DNA from 4 places in the Pantoea sp. R13S299 genome. Region 1 is predicted to be linked to each of the others. Evidence: predicted binding sites of a transcription regulator. Region 1 holds the regulator's gene; each other region holds the start of a gene.
What was found. Region 1 encodes CRP, which controls carbon source genes, mostly activating them, when cyclic AMP is high. Its sites were predicted from a motif close to ATGTGANNNNNNTCACAT; they were not measured.
Positions count from the first base shown of each region.

Region 2: ACN1CO_RS11445 (nucleoside-specific channel-forming protein Tsx) is a predicted target of CRP. The motif match lies at 2,240-2,257, and genes of this name have one in related genera.
Region 3: ACN1CO_RS05915 (sugar transporter) is a predicted target of CRP. The motif match lies at 2,455-2,472, and genes of this name have one in related genera.
Region 4: ACN1CO_RS15905 (maltoporin) is a predicted target of CRP. The motif match lies at 1,355-1,372, and genes of this name have one in related genera.

Region 1 covers NZ_JBLYEF010000005.1:214,262-218,447, reverse strand. Annotated here, with positions in the region: gene ACN1CO_RS20115 (phosphoribulokinase) at 33-902, shown strand; gene ACN1CO_RS20110 (OsmC family protein) at 1,242-1,646, opposite strand; gene crp (cAMP-activated global transcriptional regulator CRP) at 1,950-2,582, shown strand; gene ACN1CO_RS20100 (YccS/YhfK family putative transporter) at 2,640-4,186, shown strand, end outside.
Region 2 covers NZ_JBLYEF010000002.1:97,515-101,700, forward strand. Annotated here, with positions in the region: gene ACN1CO_RS11435 (LysR family transcriptional regulator) at 1-549, shown strand, start outside; gene yjdN (VOC family metalloprotein YjdN) at 623-1,060, shown strand; gene ACN1CO_RS11445 (nucleoside-specific channel-forming protein Tsx) at 1,180-2,046, opposite strand; gene ACN1CO_RS11450 (sensor histidine kinase) at 2,326-3,681, opposite strand; gene ACN1CO_RS11455 (response regulator) at 3,678-4,186, opposite strand, start outside.
Region 3 covers NZ_JBLYEF010000001.1:1,204,877-1,209,062, forward strand. Annotated here, with positions in the region: gene ACN1CO_RS05900 (LysR family transcriptional regulator) at 1-470, opposite strand, end outside; gene ACN1CO_RS05905 (MFS transporter) at 571-1,821, shown strand; gene ACN1CO_RS05910 (hypothetical protein) at 1,981-2,241, shown strand; gene ACN1CO_RS05915 (sugar transporter) at 2,528-3,712, shown strand; gene bhsA (multiple stress resistance protein BhsA) at 3,789-4,046, opposite strand; gene bhsA (multiple stress resistance protein BhsA) at 4,085-4,186, opposite strand, start outside.
Region 4 covers NZ_JBLYEF010000003.1:319,534-323,719, forward strand. Annotated here, with positions in the region: gene ACN1CO_RS15895 (hypothetical protein) at 1-3, shown strand, start outside; gene ACN1CO_RS15900 (LacI family DNA-binding transcriptional regulator) at 126-1,196, opposite strand; gene ACN1CO_RS15905 (maltoporin) at 1,462-2,724, shown strand; gene ACN1CO_RS15910 (glucose PTS transporter subunit EIIB) at 2,834-3,148, opposite strand; gene ACN1CO_RS15915 (beta-galactosidase) at 3,594-4,186, opposite strand, start outside.

The sequences.
Region 1 (4,186 bases):
GCTCATCGCCCGACCTCACAGGGAGCTTTTCTATGTCTGCACGTCATCCCATTATCGCGGTGACCGGTTCCAGCGGCGCAGGGACCACCACTACCAGCCTCGCGTTTCGCAAAATCTTTCAGCAGCTCGATCTTCATGCGGCCGAGCTGGAAGGTGACAGCTTTCACCGCTTTACCCGCCCTGAAATGGATATGGCGATTCGTAAAGCGCGCGATTTAGGGCGTCATGTCAGCTACTTCGGTCCGGAAGCTAATGACTTTGGCCTGCTGGAACAGAGCTTTAAAGAGTATGGTCAAAGCGGACAGGGGCAATCGCGTAAATATCTGCACACCTACGATGAAGCAGTACCGTGGAATCAGGTGCCCGGCACCTTTACGCCATGGCAGCCGCTGCCGCAGAACACCGACATTCTTTTCTATGAAGGACTGCACGGTGGCGTGGTAACAGCACAACACAACGTGGCGGAACAGGTCGATCTGCTGGTGGGCGTGGTGCCGATTGTTAACCTGGAGTGGATTCAGAAGCTGGTGCGCGACACTGGCGAGCGCGGTCATTCACGTGAAGCGGTGATGGATTCCGTGGTGCGCTCAATGGAGGATTACATCAACTTCATCACGCCGCAGTTCTCACGCACCCACCTCAACTTTCAGCGCGTCCCGACCGTCGATACCTCAAACCCGTTCGCGGCCCGCGCCATTCCGTCACTGGATGAGAGCTTTGTGGTGATTCACTTTCAGGCGCTGGAAGATATCGACTTCCCCTACCTGCTGGCGATGCTGCAGGGATCATTTATCTCGCACATCAATACGCTGGTCGTGCCCGGCGGCAAAATGGGTCTGGCGATGGAGTTGATCATGGGCCCGCTGGTGAAACGGCTGATGGAAGGTAAACGGATAGAGTAAGAGTTCAAAAGGGCCTTTCCAGACTAATGCCAATGCTGGATAAGTCTAACAGCAGCGAAAAAACTTAACACGCAGGGAACCGGGTCACAAGAGGAAAGCGTCCCGCGCCAGGGACAAAAACGCCGGGAGCGTTTTTGAACAACGCAACGCGTTGGCCCGGCAACGGGCGCACCTCAGGGATGAGGTGCGTAATCGCGCGGGCCGAGCGGCCAGGGATTGGCTCAAGCGACTTTCCGATCTGACCCGGTTCCCCTGCGCCAGCAAAGTCTCAAAGCGAATTCCCCATCCAGGCACGGCCTCACACCGGACTACCAGCAACTTTGAAAAAAACTGCGACTGTTACAGCTCAACCACTTCATAGCTATGCGTCATCGTCACACCTTTACCCAGCATGATGGCCACCGAGCAATATTTTTCTGCAGAAAGATCCACCGCGCGTGAGACCGCTTTATCCTGGAGCGCTTTACCACTCACGATAAAATGCAGGTTGATGTGCGTAAAGATTCTCGGCGCCTCTTCACGACGTTCTGAGGTCAGTTTTACTTCACAATCAGCCACATCGTTGCGGCCTTTTTGCAGAATTGAAACCACATCAATCGCGCTGCATCCGCCAGCCGCCATCAGCACCATCTCCATTGGGCTGGGCGCTTTATCACCTGAATTGCCATCCATCAGTATCTGATGGCCGGATGAGGATTCTCCGAGGAATGTCAGCCCTTCTACCCACTTCACTCTTGCCTGCATGATTTTTGCTCCGGAATACGCTGTTTTGCCGCCAGACTACGCTTTCACCTGGTAAACAGCAATCCAGAGAAATCCGCCTGTAGCTGAAGCGAGACAACAGAAGACAGTCGGCAAAAGCTGTGCTACAAACAGTGCTGAAAATATTTTTCGTCACCCGATGGCGAAGCCGGGAAGAATGATGCGCACTGCGCCTGATGCGGCCCGAATAATTTCCTGAAAGGGAAACGCTTGAAGCTTTCACCGCCTGACAGGGAAAACTGCCCCCTGTATTTTGGGCACGATTACAACAGAGGATAATAGCGAATGGTTCTCGGCAAACCGCAAACAGACCCTACACTCGAATGGTTCCTGTCCCATTGCCATATTCACAAGTATCCATCCAAAAGTACGCTTATTCACCAAGGTGAAAAAGCAGAAACGCTTTACTACATCGTTAAAGGTTCCGTCGCGGTTCTGATTAAAGATGAAGAAGGCAAAGAGATGATTCTTTCCTACCTGAATCAGGGCGATTTCATTGGTGAGCTTGGCCTCTTCGAAGAAGGCCAGGAGCGCAGCGCCTGGGTACGTGCGAAAAGCGCGTGCGAAGTGGCGGAAATTTCTTACAAGAAATTCCGTCAGCTGATCCAGGTTAACCCCGACATCCTGATGCGACTCTCAGCACAGATGGCGAGTCGCCTGCAGGTCACGTCTGAAAAAGTGGGTAACCTCGCTTTCCTCGACGTCACCGGACGCATTGCACAGACCCTGCTCAACCTGGCGAAGCAGCCAGATGCCATGACGCATCCCGACGGCATGCAAATTAAAATCACTCGTCAGGAAATTGGCCAGATTGTTGGTTGTTCACGCGAAACCGTGGGCCGTATTTTGAAGATGCTGGAAGATCAGAACCTGATCTCCGCACACGGCAAAACCATCGTCGTTTACGGCACCCGCTAATTCCTGTCACCCACGGCGTGATGGCAACATCACGCCGTTATTGTTTGTGTTGGGCCGATGTGGCGTCGAATCATTTACCATCCTGAAGTTAACTATGCCTTGAGGCAAACGCTGGTCCTCTGTCTGCCAGTGGCGCTGGGCTGGCTGGCTGGCGACCTGCAAAAAGGTCTGCTGTTCTCGTTAGTGCCCGCCTGCTGCAACATTTCCGGTCTGGATACCCCGCACAAACGCTTCTTCAAACGTCTGATTGTTGGCGGCAGCCTGTTTGCCCTCGGCAGCTTTCTGATTCAGTGGCTCACCCTGCATGCGATTCCACTGCCGCTGATCCTCTTCGCTATGCCCCTGCTGCTCGGCGTCACCGGTGAAATCAGCCCGCTGCATGGCCGCCTGCTGCCCGGCACCCTTATCGCCGCCATCTTCACCCTCAGCCTGATTGGCCGCATGCCCATCTACGTCACCCCGCTGCTCTATATCGGCGGCACGCTCTGGTATGGGGTCTTCAACTGGTTCTGGTTCTGGCTGTGGAAAGAGCAGCCGATGCGCGAAAGCCTCAGCCTGATCTACCGCGAGCTGGCTAACTACTGCGACGCCAAATATACCCTGCTCACGCAGCTCACCGATCCGGAAAAGGCGCTGCCGCCGCTGCTGGCACGTCAGCAGAAAGTGGTCGATTTGATCAACACCTGTTATCAGCAGATGCACATGCTGTCGGCAAGCCGCGATCACAGCCATAAACGGCTGACGCGCGCCTTTCAGGTGGCACTGGATCTGCAGGAGCATATCTCAGTCAGCCTGCATCGGCCGGAAGAGGTGCAAAAACTGGTCGAGCAGAGCCATGCCGAAGCGGTCATTCGCTGGAATGCCAAAACCATCTCGGCCCGGCTGCGTGTGCTGGCGGATAACATCCTTTATCACCAGCTACCCGATCGCTTTGCAATGGATAAACAGCTCGGTGCGCTGGAAAAGATCGCCCATCAGCATCCCGACAATCCGGTAGGTAACTTCTGCCTTTACCACTTCAATCGCATTGCGCGGGTCCTGCGCACCCAGAAACCGTTGTATCAACGCGATCTGATGGCGGACCGCCAGCGCCGTCTGCCGCTGTTACCGGCGCTGCGCAGTTATCTCTCATTCCGCTCGTCGGCACTGCGCACTGCCGGCCGCTTTGCAGTCATGCTGATGCTGGGAAGCGCGCTGGCGCTGTTCTTCAACATCCCCAAACCCTACTGGATCCTGATGACCATCATGTTCGTCAGCCAGAACGGTTACAGCGCTACCCGTGTCCGCATCCAGCATAGGGCGCTGGGCACCTTTGCCGGTCTGGTCATCGCGGCCGCGACGCTGCGCCTGGCGGTGCCGGAGTCGCTGGTGCTGATGATCATGCTGGCGATAACCTTTATCAGCTATCGCTTTACCCGCCAGTTCTATGGCTGGTCGATGATTGGCTTTACGGTCACGGCGGTTTACTCGCTGCAACTGCTGTCGCTGAATGGCGCGCAGTTCCTGCTGCCGCGACTGATGGATACGCTGATGGGCTGTCTGATCGCCTTTGGCGGGATGCTGTGGCTATGGCCGCAGTGGCAGAGCGGCTTACTGCGGCAAAA
Region 2 (4,186 bases), on a different contig from region 1:
TTTCATCGCGAATACCCGCTGGTTAAAGTGCGTATCGTCGAAGGTCAGCTGGTATCGATGGTGCATGAACTGCGTCAGGGCGCGCTCGATTTCACTATCAATACCTACGATCAGAGCCATCTCGATCAGGAGCTGATGTATGAAAGGGTAATGGAGCGCGAGTACAAAGTGGTGGTGCGCAAAGGCCATCCGCTGGAAAAAGCGCGTTCTCTTGCGGAGTTACAGCAGGCGGACTGGACGATGCCAACCCCGAAAGGCAGTTACTACCGCCTGCTTCACGATCTGTTTGGCGAGCGCGGCATGGCACCCAAAATCGTGGTGACCTGTGAAACCTTTATGGCCTGCACCAGCCTGGTGGCGCAAAGCGATTTCATCAGCATTTTGTCGGTCGACGTGATTGATGATCCGATTCTGGGCCGATCGCTGGTGGCGCTGACGCTCGATGACCCCCTGCCAAAAGCCATCTTCTATCTGATTCAGCGCAAAGACTCCACGCTGACCCCGATGAGCAGTTATATGGCGCAACTCTTTCGTCGTTATTGCCAGTGAAATCAGCAAGTAAAGTCGATCGTCTACACTCTTAAGGTACTGTAATAAATCCACCCGACAAATAGAGGTTACGATGCAAGTCAGTCCTTATCTGTTTCTCTATGGCCGTTGCGAAGAGGCTATCGACTTTTACCTGCAGGCGACCGGGGGAGAACTGCTCTCTAAAATGAAATTCGGTGATATGCCGGATCAGGGCGAGCAGGTCGGCGATGAGTCTGCCGCACCGCAGCCGCCAGAAAAGATTATGCATGCACAACTGCGTATCGGTGACGGTGAGCTGATGCTGAGCGACGGCAATACTGAGAAGCCGCCAGCGTCTGAACATGCCGGTTATGCGGTCAGCCTGTCCACCAATGATGTCGAAAAGGGCAAAGCCTGGTTTGAGAAATTGTCGGCAGGCGGCAAGGTAACGACGGAGTGGCAGGAGACGTTCTGGTCGAACGGTTTCGCGATGTTCATTGATAAGTTCGGCATTCCGTGGCGCATCAACGTTGAGAAGCCGCAGAACTAAAAGCGGGGCAGATGCAGCGCTTATCTGATAAACCTGCATCTGAACAACTGGCCCTGGTGCATGATGTCCTGAGCTAGCTTTCCTGCTAAACGGGCGGTTATTACAGCCGCCCGCAATTATCAGAAGTTATAACCCGCCACCAGGTAGTAACCCCAGCCAGTCGATTTCACTTCAAACGGCCCTTTGCCGAAGTTCAGCTCCTGACCATCCGCCCATTGTCCGCCGTTGTGGAAATAACGTGCGACCGCAGAGAAGTGCCAGTGATCGTAACCCAGTGACAGAATGTGGCTGGAGGCGATGGAGTTGCTGGTGCGTGATGAACCGCCTTTCTCGTTAAGGTCAGAACCCCAGTCGAAGTTGGTGAAGCCCACATAGCCCAGGTTACCGCCCCACAGCGTGGTGATTGGCACGAAATATTTTATCTTGAAGCGATAGCCATCCCAGCTGTTTTCGTTCGCCGCGCCGTAGTTTTCCCACTGATATTTAGCATAGACGTTCAGCGACAGGCCGACATCGCTGTGCGTATCGATATCGGTGCCCAGACCCATATACCAGGTGTTCTGGCGGTTATCGCTGTTGCGGCCCATATCGTAGATGTAGTTGTTAGCGAAATACCACTCTTTGAACGGACCAAAGGCCAGGCTGGTGCCGGTCAGTTTGTCGATAGAGAAGCGCGGCTCAATCTCCATAAACATCGGTGAACCGTGGTCGAACACGCCGTTAGCATTGCTGTTGCCCACGCCGAAGAAGTTAGGCACGTCGAGATAGCCGTAGAAATCGAACCAGTCTTTCTTCGCAAACGCTTCATATTCCAGATAAACGTCGTTGTTAAACTGAGGTCCGAAACGTGTGTGGTAGCTGCCTACCACGTTCACGCTCTGATGCCACCAGTCTGAGACATACTGCGGATCGCTTTCAGCGGCCTGCGCAGCACCACTCAATGAACATGCCAGCACGGCACCTGCTATCAACGTTTTATATTTCATTATTATCAGCCACATGCTTTTGACCGCCGCACAGCAGACGCAGTCAGAGAGAAATCGGTCCCTTGATGGGAATGAGGGTTTCACAGCAAATAACAGCCAGTTCTTCAGCCCGCGTAGCGTGCCTGTAACAGATCGATAGAAAATAGATTTTGCTCACGTTTGTCAAAAAGTGTTGCATTACAATTCAGCTAAAATGTGACGAGCTTCACAATAACGACGTGGATCGAACGGAACCAGGCAACCGTTTACGTTGTCTGGTTCGTGATCAAACAGGCGGGATCAGGGAAGGGTGACGCGAACCTGCAAACCACAAATTGCACCCTGTGGCGTCAGGCAATTGGAAAGGGCGACGTGAATCTGATGTTTCTGTGCGACGTTACGCACAATCGATAATCCCAGTCCGCTGCCCTGTGCTTTGACGTCAGGCGAACGGGTAAAGCGATCAAACGCACGCTCGATAAAGGATTCCGGCATGCCCGGTCCGTTATCGACAATATCGACCACCGTTTTGCCCGCAACCCGGTGCAGCAGCACATCGACCAGGCTGCCTTCCGGCGTGTGCAACATAGCGTTACCGATCAGATTGTCGAACAGGCTGCGAAGCTCGGAGCGGCTGGCCTGCAGACGGTACTGCGTGGAGCCGTTAAAACCGATATCGATGCCGCGTTTATCCGCCACGACCATCAACTGCTCAATGCTCTCTTTCAACAGTTCTTCCAGTTCAATATGCTCAACGCTGGACACCACGCTCTGATCATCCTGACGCGAGACATTGAGTAACTGCGTCACCAGATGACGGGTGCGCGTAACGCCCGCCTCCAGCTGGCTGAACTGCCGGCTCGCTTCGCCTGGCTGGATATGCTGACGCAGGTTTTCCAGCTGCAACGTCACCGCCGTTACCGGCGTGCGCAGCTCATGCGCGGCATCTTCCAGGAACTGACGCTGCGACGACCAGGCCTCACGCAGTTTACTCAGCAGCGAGTTGTAGGCGGCTACCAGCGGCAGGATCTCATCCGGCAAACCTTCCGGTGAGACATTGTGCGGATGATGGGTCTCCTGCGCTGCAATCTGACGCGAAGCGACCTGCAGATCCCGGGTGATCTTGCGCACCACCAGCCAGATCACCAGCAGCGACAGCGGCATCATCAGGATCATCGGAATGATCGCCGACAGCGCCCGCTTGACCATCGAGGCCTTCATGTAGCTGAGGTTGTGCATGACCTGAATGGTTTTGATCTCGCTGCCAGGCATGCCAGGCCGGGTGTAAATGCGCCACTCACAGTCGTCGCACTGACCGATATGCACATCACGATAGCCGCGCTGGTTTTGCAGCGGCGCCTGTAACTCCGGCCATGAGCTTGCCCGTAACTGGCCCTGATCGTCCCATAGCTGAACCACAAAAGCGCTCTTCGCCTTGTCCGGCGCAATAAGCATCGGCATCAGGGCGGGCATCTGTTTATTGGTGGACCAGGCGTCAGCGATTTTTGCGAGCTGATCGTCCTTCATGGTGCCGACCATATCGCCGTAGCAGCTGAAGAAATACCAGGTGACGCCACCGATCATCAGCAGGTGAATAAGCAGCAGCGTAGAGAGTAATTTGTTGCGCAGTGAGCGCATAAAGCGGAAAGGTTTCATATTGCCGGTACTCGCCAGCCCAGCCCGCGCACGTTGCGGATCACGTCGTTATCCAGCTTGCGACGCATCCCGTGGATCAGCACATCCACCGCATTGCTGCTGACTTCATCACCCCAGCCATAGATGCGGTTTTCCAGCTGCTCGCGCGACAGAATGGCGCCTGGCCGCTCCAGCAGGGCGTAGAGCAGGGCATATTCACGCGCCGTAAGCTGCTCGCGCTGGCCTTTGTAGAGCACTTCGCGGGTCATCATATCCAGCTGGACATCGCCGTTGCCCAGCACGGAGTCTGCCGCGCCGTGGCTGCGTCGGGTAATGGCGCGCATCCGGGCCATCACTTCCTGTAGATCGAACGGTTTAAGCAGGTAGTCGTCCGCGCCGCTATCGAGTCCCTGTATACGCTGCGCCACCGTGTCGCGTGCGGTCAGAATCAGTACCGGCGTGGCATCGCCCCGCCCGCGCGCCCGGCGCAGCACCTGCAGGCCATCATCGCGCGGTAAGCCGAGAT
Region 3 (4,186 bases), on a different contig from region 1:
TCGGCGGGCAGCGGCGTGTTGCGCATCACGCCGAGATCGAGCCGTCCATCATGCAACGGTGCCAGCTGCTGGCGGGTGTTGATCTCCTGCATCTGAATATGTACCTGTGGCCAGCGCTGACGAAACCGGAACAGCGCGTCGGAGACCACGGCGGTAAACGGAGCCGACGAGGTAAAGCCAATCCGCAGCTCTCCCTCTTCGCCACGATGTAACCGGGCAGCGCGATCGGCCGCCTGCTCAACCTGCAGCAGAATCGCCCGGGCATCGCTCAGCAACTGATGCCCGGCAGCGGTGAGCTGCACGCTGCGGTTGGTACGGTTAAACAGCCTTGCGCCGGTCTCCGCTTCCAGCTGGATAATCTGCTGGCTGAGCGGCGGCTGTGAGATGTTGAGGCGTTGGGCTGCCCGCCCGAAATGTAACTCTTCGGCGACCGCAACAAAGTAGCGCAGATGACGCAACTCAATATTCATATGTTAAACGTCTTATTTGAGATTATTAATATATTAGACATCATAATGCCGCTTTCCTAAGCTGACGACAGGTTTTCTGACAATTAATTAAGGAAGATGTGTGAGTCGCTCAATACAGGCAACAGTGGAGGAAGAAGCGGTGCCTGCCGCGCCGGAGTCTGCTGCCGCTTCAGGTTATATCCGCCGGGGAACGCCCAAATTTATGCGCGTAACGCTGGCCCTTTTCTCCGCCGGACTGGCAACCTTTGCCCTGCTCTACTGTGTGCAGCCCATTCTGCCAGTGCTCTCTCAGCAGTTTGGTGTTTCTCCGGCGACCAGCAGCCTGTCGCTCTCCATCTCCACCGGGCTGATGGCGCTGGGCCTGCTGGTCACCGGTCCGCTCTCTGATGCTGTCGGGCGAAAATCGGTGATGGTGACCGCCCTGATGCTGGCCGCCATCTGCACGCTGATCTCCGCCACGATGACCAGCTGGCACGGCATTCTGATTATGCGGGGGCTGATGGGCCTGTCGCTCAGCGGCGTTGCGGCAGTGGGCATGACCTATCTCAGCGAAGAGATGGATGCGCAGGTCGTCGCCTTTTCGATGGGTTTGTATATCAGCGGTAACTCGATAGGCGGGATGAGCGGACGTCTGCTGAGCGGTGTGCTGACCGACCTGTTCTCCTGGCGGATCGCTGTGGCAGTGATCGGCTGTTTTTCGCTGGCCTCGGCACTGATGTTCTGGAAGATCCTGCCCGCATCGCGGCATTTCCGGCCCATCACGCTGCGTCCGCGTAATCTGCTGATTAACTTCCGGCTGCACTGGCGTGATCCGTGCCTGCCATGGCTATTTGCCGAAGGATTTCTGCTGATGGGCGCCTTCGTCACTCTGTTCAATTACATTGGCTATCGCTTACTGGATGCGCCCTGGCATCTCAGTCAGGCCGTGGTCGGGCTGTTATCAGTGGTCTATCTCACCGGTTCCTGGAGTTCGCCTAAAGCAGGCGCGCTGACCAACCGCCTGGGACGCGGACCGGTGATGCTGGGCGCAACGGCCATCATGCTGCTGGGTTTGCTGATCACCGCCTTTAACTCCCTCTGGCTAATCCTGCCGGGGATGATGCTGTTCACCGCCGGATTTTTTGCTGCCCATGCGGTCGCCAGCGGCTGGATTGGTCCGCGTGCTCGCCGGGCGCGTGGCCAGGCCTCTTCGCTCTATCTGTTCAGCTACTATGTGGGTTCGAGCGTGGCGGGCACGCTGGGCGGGTTGTTCTGGCATCACTTTGGCTGGAGCGGGATAACGCTGTTTATCAGCATCCTGCTGATACTGGCGCTGGCAGTTGCCTGGCGTCTCCACAGAAAAAAACTTTGATAATTCCTTCTTTCGCCAGGCCTGACCGGGCCTGGCGGCGCATTACGATGAACGTTTCATTCAGTTCCACAACAAACAAAACGCCTGTTTGCCGCTATAATCCTTTTTATTGTAATAATTCATCTGCTTTGCCTTTTAACACGGCAACAAGGAACGCCTGTGGCTCTCTACTATTACGTCAATAAACAATCGGGATATAACAATAATCATGTGGTTCATGCGGCAGGGTGCCCCCATCTTCCCGACATAGATAACAGACTGTTTCTGGGCAGTTTTTATCACGTGAACGCCGCCATTTTGCAGGCAAAAAAATATTATGCAGGTGCTATAGGTTGTGAAAACTGCTGTCCGCTCAATAACACAGAACAGCAGGCCGCTCAGCTCAGTGTGGCCCTGAAACACACTCAGACGCCCCGTTAAACCCCTCGGGCAGCTCAGTGGCAAACGCTTCCCGCTGCGCTGTCCCGCCTCTTTCTGCTTAAAGGCAAACCCCTGCTGCGACTGAATCCCGCTCATCATCGCCCTCAATAACCTCAGGCTATCGACCTGTGACAGGGCGATAATAAAAATTCAGTAATAAAAGGCGTTTATAAGGTTTCTCTTCCCGGCTTATTGACTACAATAGCGGTTAATTTGTGACACAGGTCACTTTCGCTGGGTGTTTCTGCCACATCCAAATTCGCTTTTTTGACTGACTTGACTCCTCATGCAATCAACAACTGTTTCACGTAAAACTGCCTGGCTACGCGTGGTATTGCTGGCCATCGCCGCCTTTGTGTTCAACACCACCGAATTTGTGCCGGTTGGCCTGTTATCTGATATCGCGGCGGACTTTTCCATGCCGACGGCGGATGTCGGGATCATGCTGACCATCTACGCCTGGGTGGTCGCTCTGCTTTCCCTGCCACTGATGCTGCTGACGCGCAATGTTGAGCGACGGCTGCTGCTGGGCGTGCTGTTCCTGATCTTTATCGTCAGTCATGGACTTTCGACCGTCGCCTGGGATTTCCGGTCGCTGATGGTATCCCGCGTGGGCATCGCCCTGTCTCATGCGGTGTTCTGGTCGATCACCGCCTCGCTGGCGATTCGCGTTGCGCCAGCCGGTAAGAAAACGCAGGCACTGAGTATGCTGGCGACTGGTACCGCTCTGGCGATGGTGCTGGGCGTGCCGATTGGTCGCGTGGTCGGGCAGTATCTGGGCTGGCGCACCACCTTTGGCGCGATTGGCCTTTCGGCGCTGGTGCTGATGATTATGCTGGTGCGGATCCTGCCGCGTCTGCCGAGTGAGCATACCGGCTCGCTGAGCAGTGTGCCGATGCTGTTCCGCCGTCCGGCGCTGGTCAGCATGTATCTGCTGGTGACGCTGGTGGTGACCGCGCACTACACCGCTTACAGCTATATCGAACCGTTTATGCAGAACGTCGCCCATTCCAGTGGCAATTTCACGACTCTGCTGCTGCTGTTGTTCGGCTCAGCCGGTATTGTGGGCAGCGTGCTGTTCAGTACCCTCGGCAATAAATTCCCCTCCGCGCTGCTGATTGCCGCTATCGCGCTCATCACCCTGTGCATGGGACTGCTGATTTTTGCTGCCGTCCGCCCTGTTGCTATCTCAACGCTGTGCGTTGTCTGGGGTATGGCGATGATGATGATCGGACTGGGGATGCAGGTGCGTGTGCTGTCGCTGGCACCGGATGCCACGGATGTGGCGATGTCGCTGATGTCGGGTATCTACAATATCGGTATTGGCGCGGGCGCGCTGCTGGGTAATCAGGTGAGTCAGCATCTGAGCATGGCGGAAGTCGGGAACGTCGGCGGGATGATTGGTCTGGTGGCGTTACTCTGGTGTGTTTACATCTTCCGTCGCTATCCCCAATTGCGGAGCAACGGATAACGCGCGCAATAAGAATAAAAAAGGCTTCAGATAAGTGGGTTTATCTGAAGCCTGATTATGAATATTTATCGTGCTTTTACTTATAAAGAACGGCTGTGCCATGCAGGTTGTTGCTGCCAGAGGTCGAAGTGATGCGGAAAGACTTTGCCCCGACATCGCTGGCCTTATCTGACAGTTGCTGCTCCAGCGAGGTCAGATTAGTACTGCCCGTTGCGCTGATGACGCCGATTTTCTGCTGATCCAGTGGTGTACTGCTGACCTGCTGGGCCGCCACGGTGGCAAATGAGAGGCCGCTGAGTACAGCTGCCGCCACCATCATATTGATACGTTTCATAACGAACCCCTTCTCACTTTGTCTGTTGAAAAACCAAATTACTGATAAATCACAGCCGTGCCGTGCAGTTTGTTCTGGCCACTGGTTGAGGTGATGCGGAACGATTTCGCACCAGCTTCATCCGCTTTAGCACTCAGCTG
Region 4 (4,186 bases), on a different contig from region 1:
TAAAAAGCGCCGACGGCTGAGTGACAGATAACGCGTTCAAACAAATCATCAGGGCCGCCAGCAATGGTGGCTTTTTTGTTCCAGTCGATGCACGTTAATCACGCCGGTCCTGCCGGGATTTCAGGCTACTCAAGCCGGCTGGCAATAAGCCGCAGCTGTTCGGCAATCTGCTTCAAATCCCGCTGCTGCTGCCCGGCGCTTCCGGTCGAACTGCGCACCACCAGTTTTGCTGGCAGAATCGAAGAGGAGCGCTGCTCATCCTGCTCGCTGGCTAACAGCAGACGCGCGACCGCCTCTTTGCCCTGCAAATCCAGATCCAGCGACACCGTCGTCAGCGCCGGATGGAAGAAGGCGCTTTCATAAGTATCGTCGTAGCCAATCACCGAAATCTGCCCTGGCACCGCCACGCCGCGCTGATGCAGCGCGCTCAGCACACCCAGCGCCATCTGGTCATTGCCCACCAGCAGCGCACTAAATTCCGGCGCTTCCCGCAGCAGTTGCAGCACCCCGTTGTAACCACTCTGCGCATCCCAGTTTCCGTGACTAACGCTGACCGGCTTCAGACGATAACTCTCCAGGGTATCCAGCCAGCTCTTTAACCGCAGATTGGCGGAGACGGACTGCTCAGGCCCGGCCAGCAGCGCGAATTCACGATGCCCCTGCTCATAGAGATATTTAACGCTGGCGCGGGTGCCATCAGCCGGATTAAACGAAACGTTAAACACCGAACTGTAGGGATCGACATCAAGAAAAAGACAGAGGATATCTTCGTTCTCCTGCACGATTTTCTCAGCATCACTGCTCTCCAGCGGGACGTTGATGATGACCTTATCCACCCGCTGAGACTTCAGCTCATTGATACAATTCTGCAGACTTTGATTGACGTTCTCATCAATCATGGCGATCAGCACCTGATAGTCCGCTGCGTTGGCATAACGTTTAACCGCAGCGGCCACCTGTGAAGGCGCATGTAAAGCCAGCGATGTAGTCACCAGACCCAGCGTCGTGCTCTGCTTCCCCACCAGCTGCTGCGCCAGTCGGTTAGGCACGTAACGCAGGGTCTCAATTGACTGTTCCACCTTGCGCCGCGTTGATTCTGAGACGTTCGCCGACTTATTCAAAACCCTTGATACCGTCTGATATGACACCCCGGCGTGACGGGCGACATCCTCTAAGGTGGCATTTTTTGATTTCATATTTCGCATCCCTGATGACCGATAACGGAATGGTATCACAGGCGGAAGTTAAGCCAGACTGCCGCAGTCACATTGCGCGAATGAAAATTAAAAGTAATACCTTCACATATTGAAATTTGGTGATCTGATTCACTAATCGTTACAAATACCGCCACTTTATTTGCAGTGCATCACACATTATCGCGATTTTGTTTGTCACTCATCTGGCAAAAGGCGTTTACTGCCGCTGTAATGTGAACGTATTACAAATAAAATTGAGGATAACATGGAAACAAGGTTACGTACTGCTGCTGTGGCGCTTGCTGCGGCCCTGACTTCCCCGACGCTCTATGCCGCTATCGACAACATTGATTTCCATGGCTATCTGCGTGGTGGCGTCGGCGTATCGCAGGATGGCGGTATTGAAGAGTATCAAAAGAACAAGGTGGGCCGTCTCGGCAACGAAGCCGACACCTATGGCGAGGTTGAGCTGGGCAGCGAGGTCTACAAAAAGGATGACGTCAGTTTCTACGTCGACACCATGGTCAGCATGTTCTCCGACGGCTCTAACGATAACGAAACCACCTTCGGCGACGATGCGCAGTTCGGTTTACGACAGCTGAACCTGCAGATCAAAGGGCTGGTGCCGGGTGACAAGGATGCGGTGATCTGGGGCGGTAAACGCTACTACCAGCGTCACGATCTGCACATCATTGATACCAAGTACTGGAACATCTCCGGCTCGGGTGCCGGTATCGAAAACTACACGCTGGGTCCGGGTGCTATTTCATTTGCGTGGATTCGTGGCGATGCCAATGACGTGGATTACCGCGTCGATGGCGATAACGACGTCAACATCAACTACCTCGATCTGCGCTATGCCGGCTGGAAACCCTGGAGCGGTGCCTGGACTGAGTTTGGTATTGATTACGCTATGCCGAACACCACCAACAAACAGAAAGAATATGGTGGTCTGTATGACGCGGATAACGGCGTTATGGTCACCAGTGAAATCAGTCAGGACGTGTGGGGCGGCTATCAGAAACTGGTGTTCCAGTACGCCAACAAAGGCCTGGCGCAGAACATGATTTCGCAGGGCGGCGGCTGGTATGACATGTGGAACGATACCCAAAATGCCACCGGCTACCGCGTGATCAACACTGGCCTGCTGCCGATCACCGACAAGTTCTCACTTAATCAGGTCTTCACCTGGGGTTCAGCGGATGATGTCACCGCGCAGACCAGCAAAAGTACTCTGCTGTCGCTGGTGGGTCGTGGACAGTATCAGTTTACCCAGTATGTCCGTGGCATCGGCGAGGTCGGCAGCTTCTGGCAGAAAGATGAGAACAAAGTGGGCAGTGACTACAGACAGGCGGGTCAGAAATATACGCTGGCGCTGGGCCTAGCTGCCGGTCCCGAATTTATGTCACGTCCGGAACTGCGTCTGTTTGCTTCTTACCTGAATGACTCAGAAGACGGACACAGCTTCAAAGACAACACCAGTAACAATACCTGGAACTTCGGCGTACAGGTCGAAGCCTGGTGGTAACCGCGCAGTCTCCTCATTGTGATCATTGTTAAGCTCTTATGCAGGGGCTTATTTGGATAACCGGCGACGGTTATCCATTTTTTTTACTTCGTATTTTTACAGCGGTGTTTTATTCCGGCTTGAAGAAACGGGCTTCGAGAAGCTGACGCAACTGGTCGGATTGCTTACCAAAGATCGCATGCACCTCATGCCCCAGAATCACCACGCCAATCGCTCCGGCCTTCTGCAATCCCGCCGTATCCACCGCCTTCAGCGACGTTACCTTCACACGCAGCCGCGTTAAACAGGCGTCCACCTGCTCAATATTCTCACGCCCGCCAAAGCAGTTCACCAGACGCTCCAGAAGCTCGCTGTCTACCTCAAGCTCTTCCACCGTCAGCGGCTGCCGACTGAAATATTGCTTAAACGATTTCAGACTCACCATGTTGTTCTCCTTCAGATAATAAAAAGGCGGGCTGCTGCCCGCCACTCACGACTGATAAACGAAAACGAGGGGTACAGGCTCGGGACCGCTCACAGAATATACACGCTTCGTGCATCTATCCTGCAATCTGCCTCTGAAAAAACCTGCCCTACATCAAGAGTAAAACCCAGCTATTCCTACAGACAATGCCCGGTCTCAAAAGCGATGGGGGCATATGCCTGTAGCAAAGCATCACGGGCCAGGGACAAAAACGCCGGGAGCGTTTTTGAACAACGCAACGCGTTGGCCCGGCTACGGGCGCACCTCAGGGATGAGGTGCGTAATCGCCCGTGCTGAGCGGGCAGGGATGCCGTCTTTTGCGTCTTTGCGGAAGGCATATGCCCTCTGAGCCGGTAAGCAGACTGCCAGCAATCGCCAACAAACCTGCCCCTGAGCCTGAGTAGCTCTACTCCAGCGGCACACTCAAAACTCTGCACCCCCACGGCCCCAGCGTCAGCGACTCCCCCACACCCGAGCCATCCACCAAATCACTCAGCCCGGCAGGCAACGACACCTGCTGCGTCTGCGCCGTAAAGTTCTGCACAAACAGAAACGCCTGCTCACCATCGGTACGGCGCTGCACCACCACGCCCGGCGGCAAATCACTCGCCAGCGCACGCGGTAATCCCAGCTGCTTAATCAGCGCACCATAAAAATCCCGATGGAACGACAGATCATTACGCGACGCGATATACCAGGCTTTACCCTGACCGACCCGATTCATCGTCACCGCCGGGGTTCCGGCATAAAAATCACTCTCGTAACTGGCCAGCGCCGTCGCGCCCTCCAGATGAATATGCTCGCAAAGCTCCCGCGCCTGATACGGCCCGCTCAACCCCAGCTCATTGCCACGCACCCCGCGCACGCCGTTAAACTCCTCATCGGTCAGACTATCGATCTCTTCTGACCAGATGCCGAGCAGCGGACGCAACGGCCCAGGGAACCCGCCGGGATAACAAAGATCGCTCTCATTCACGATGCCGCTCCAGTAGCTGGCCA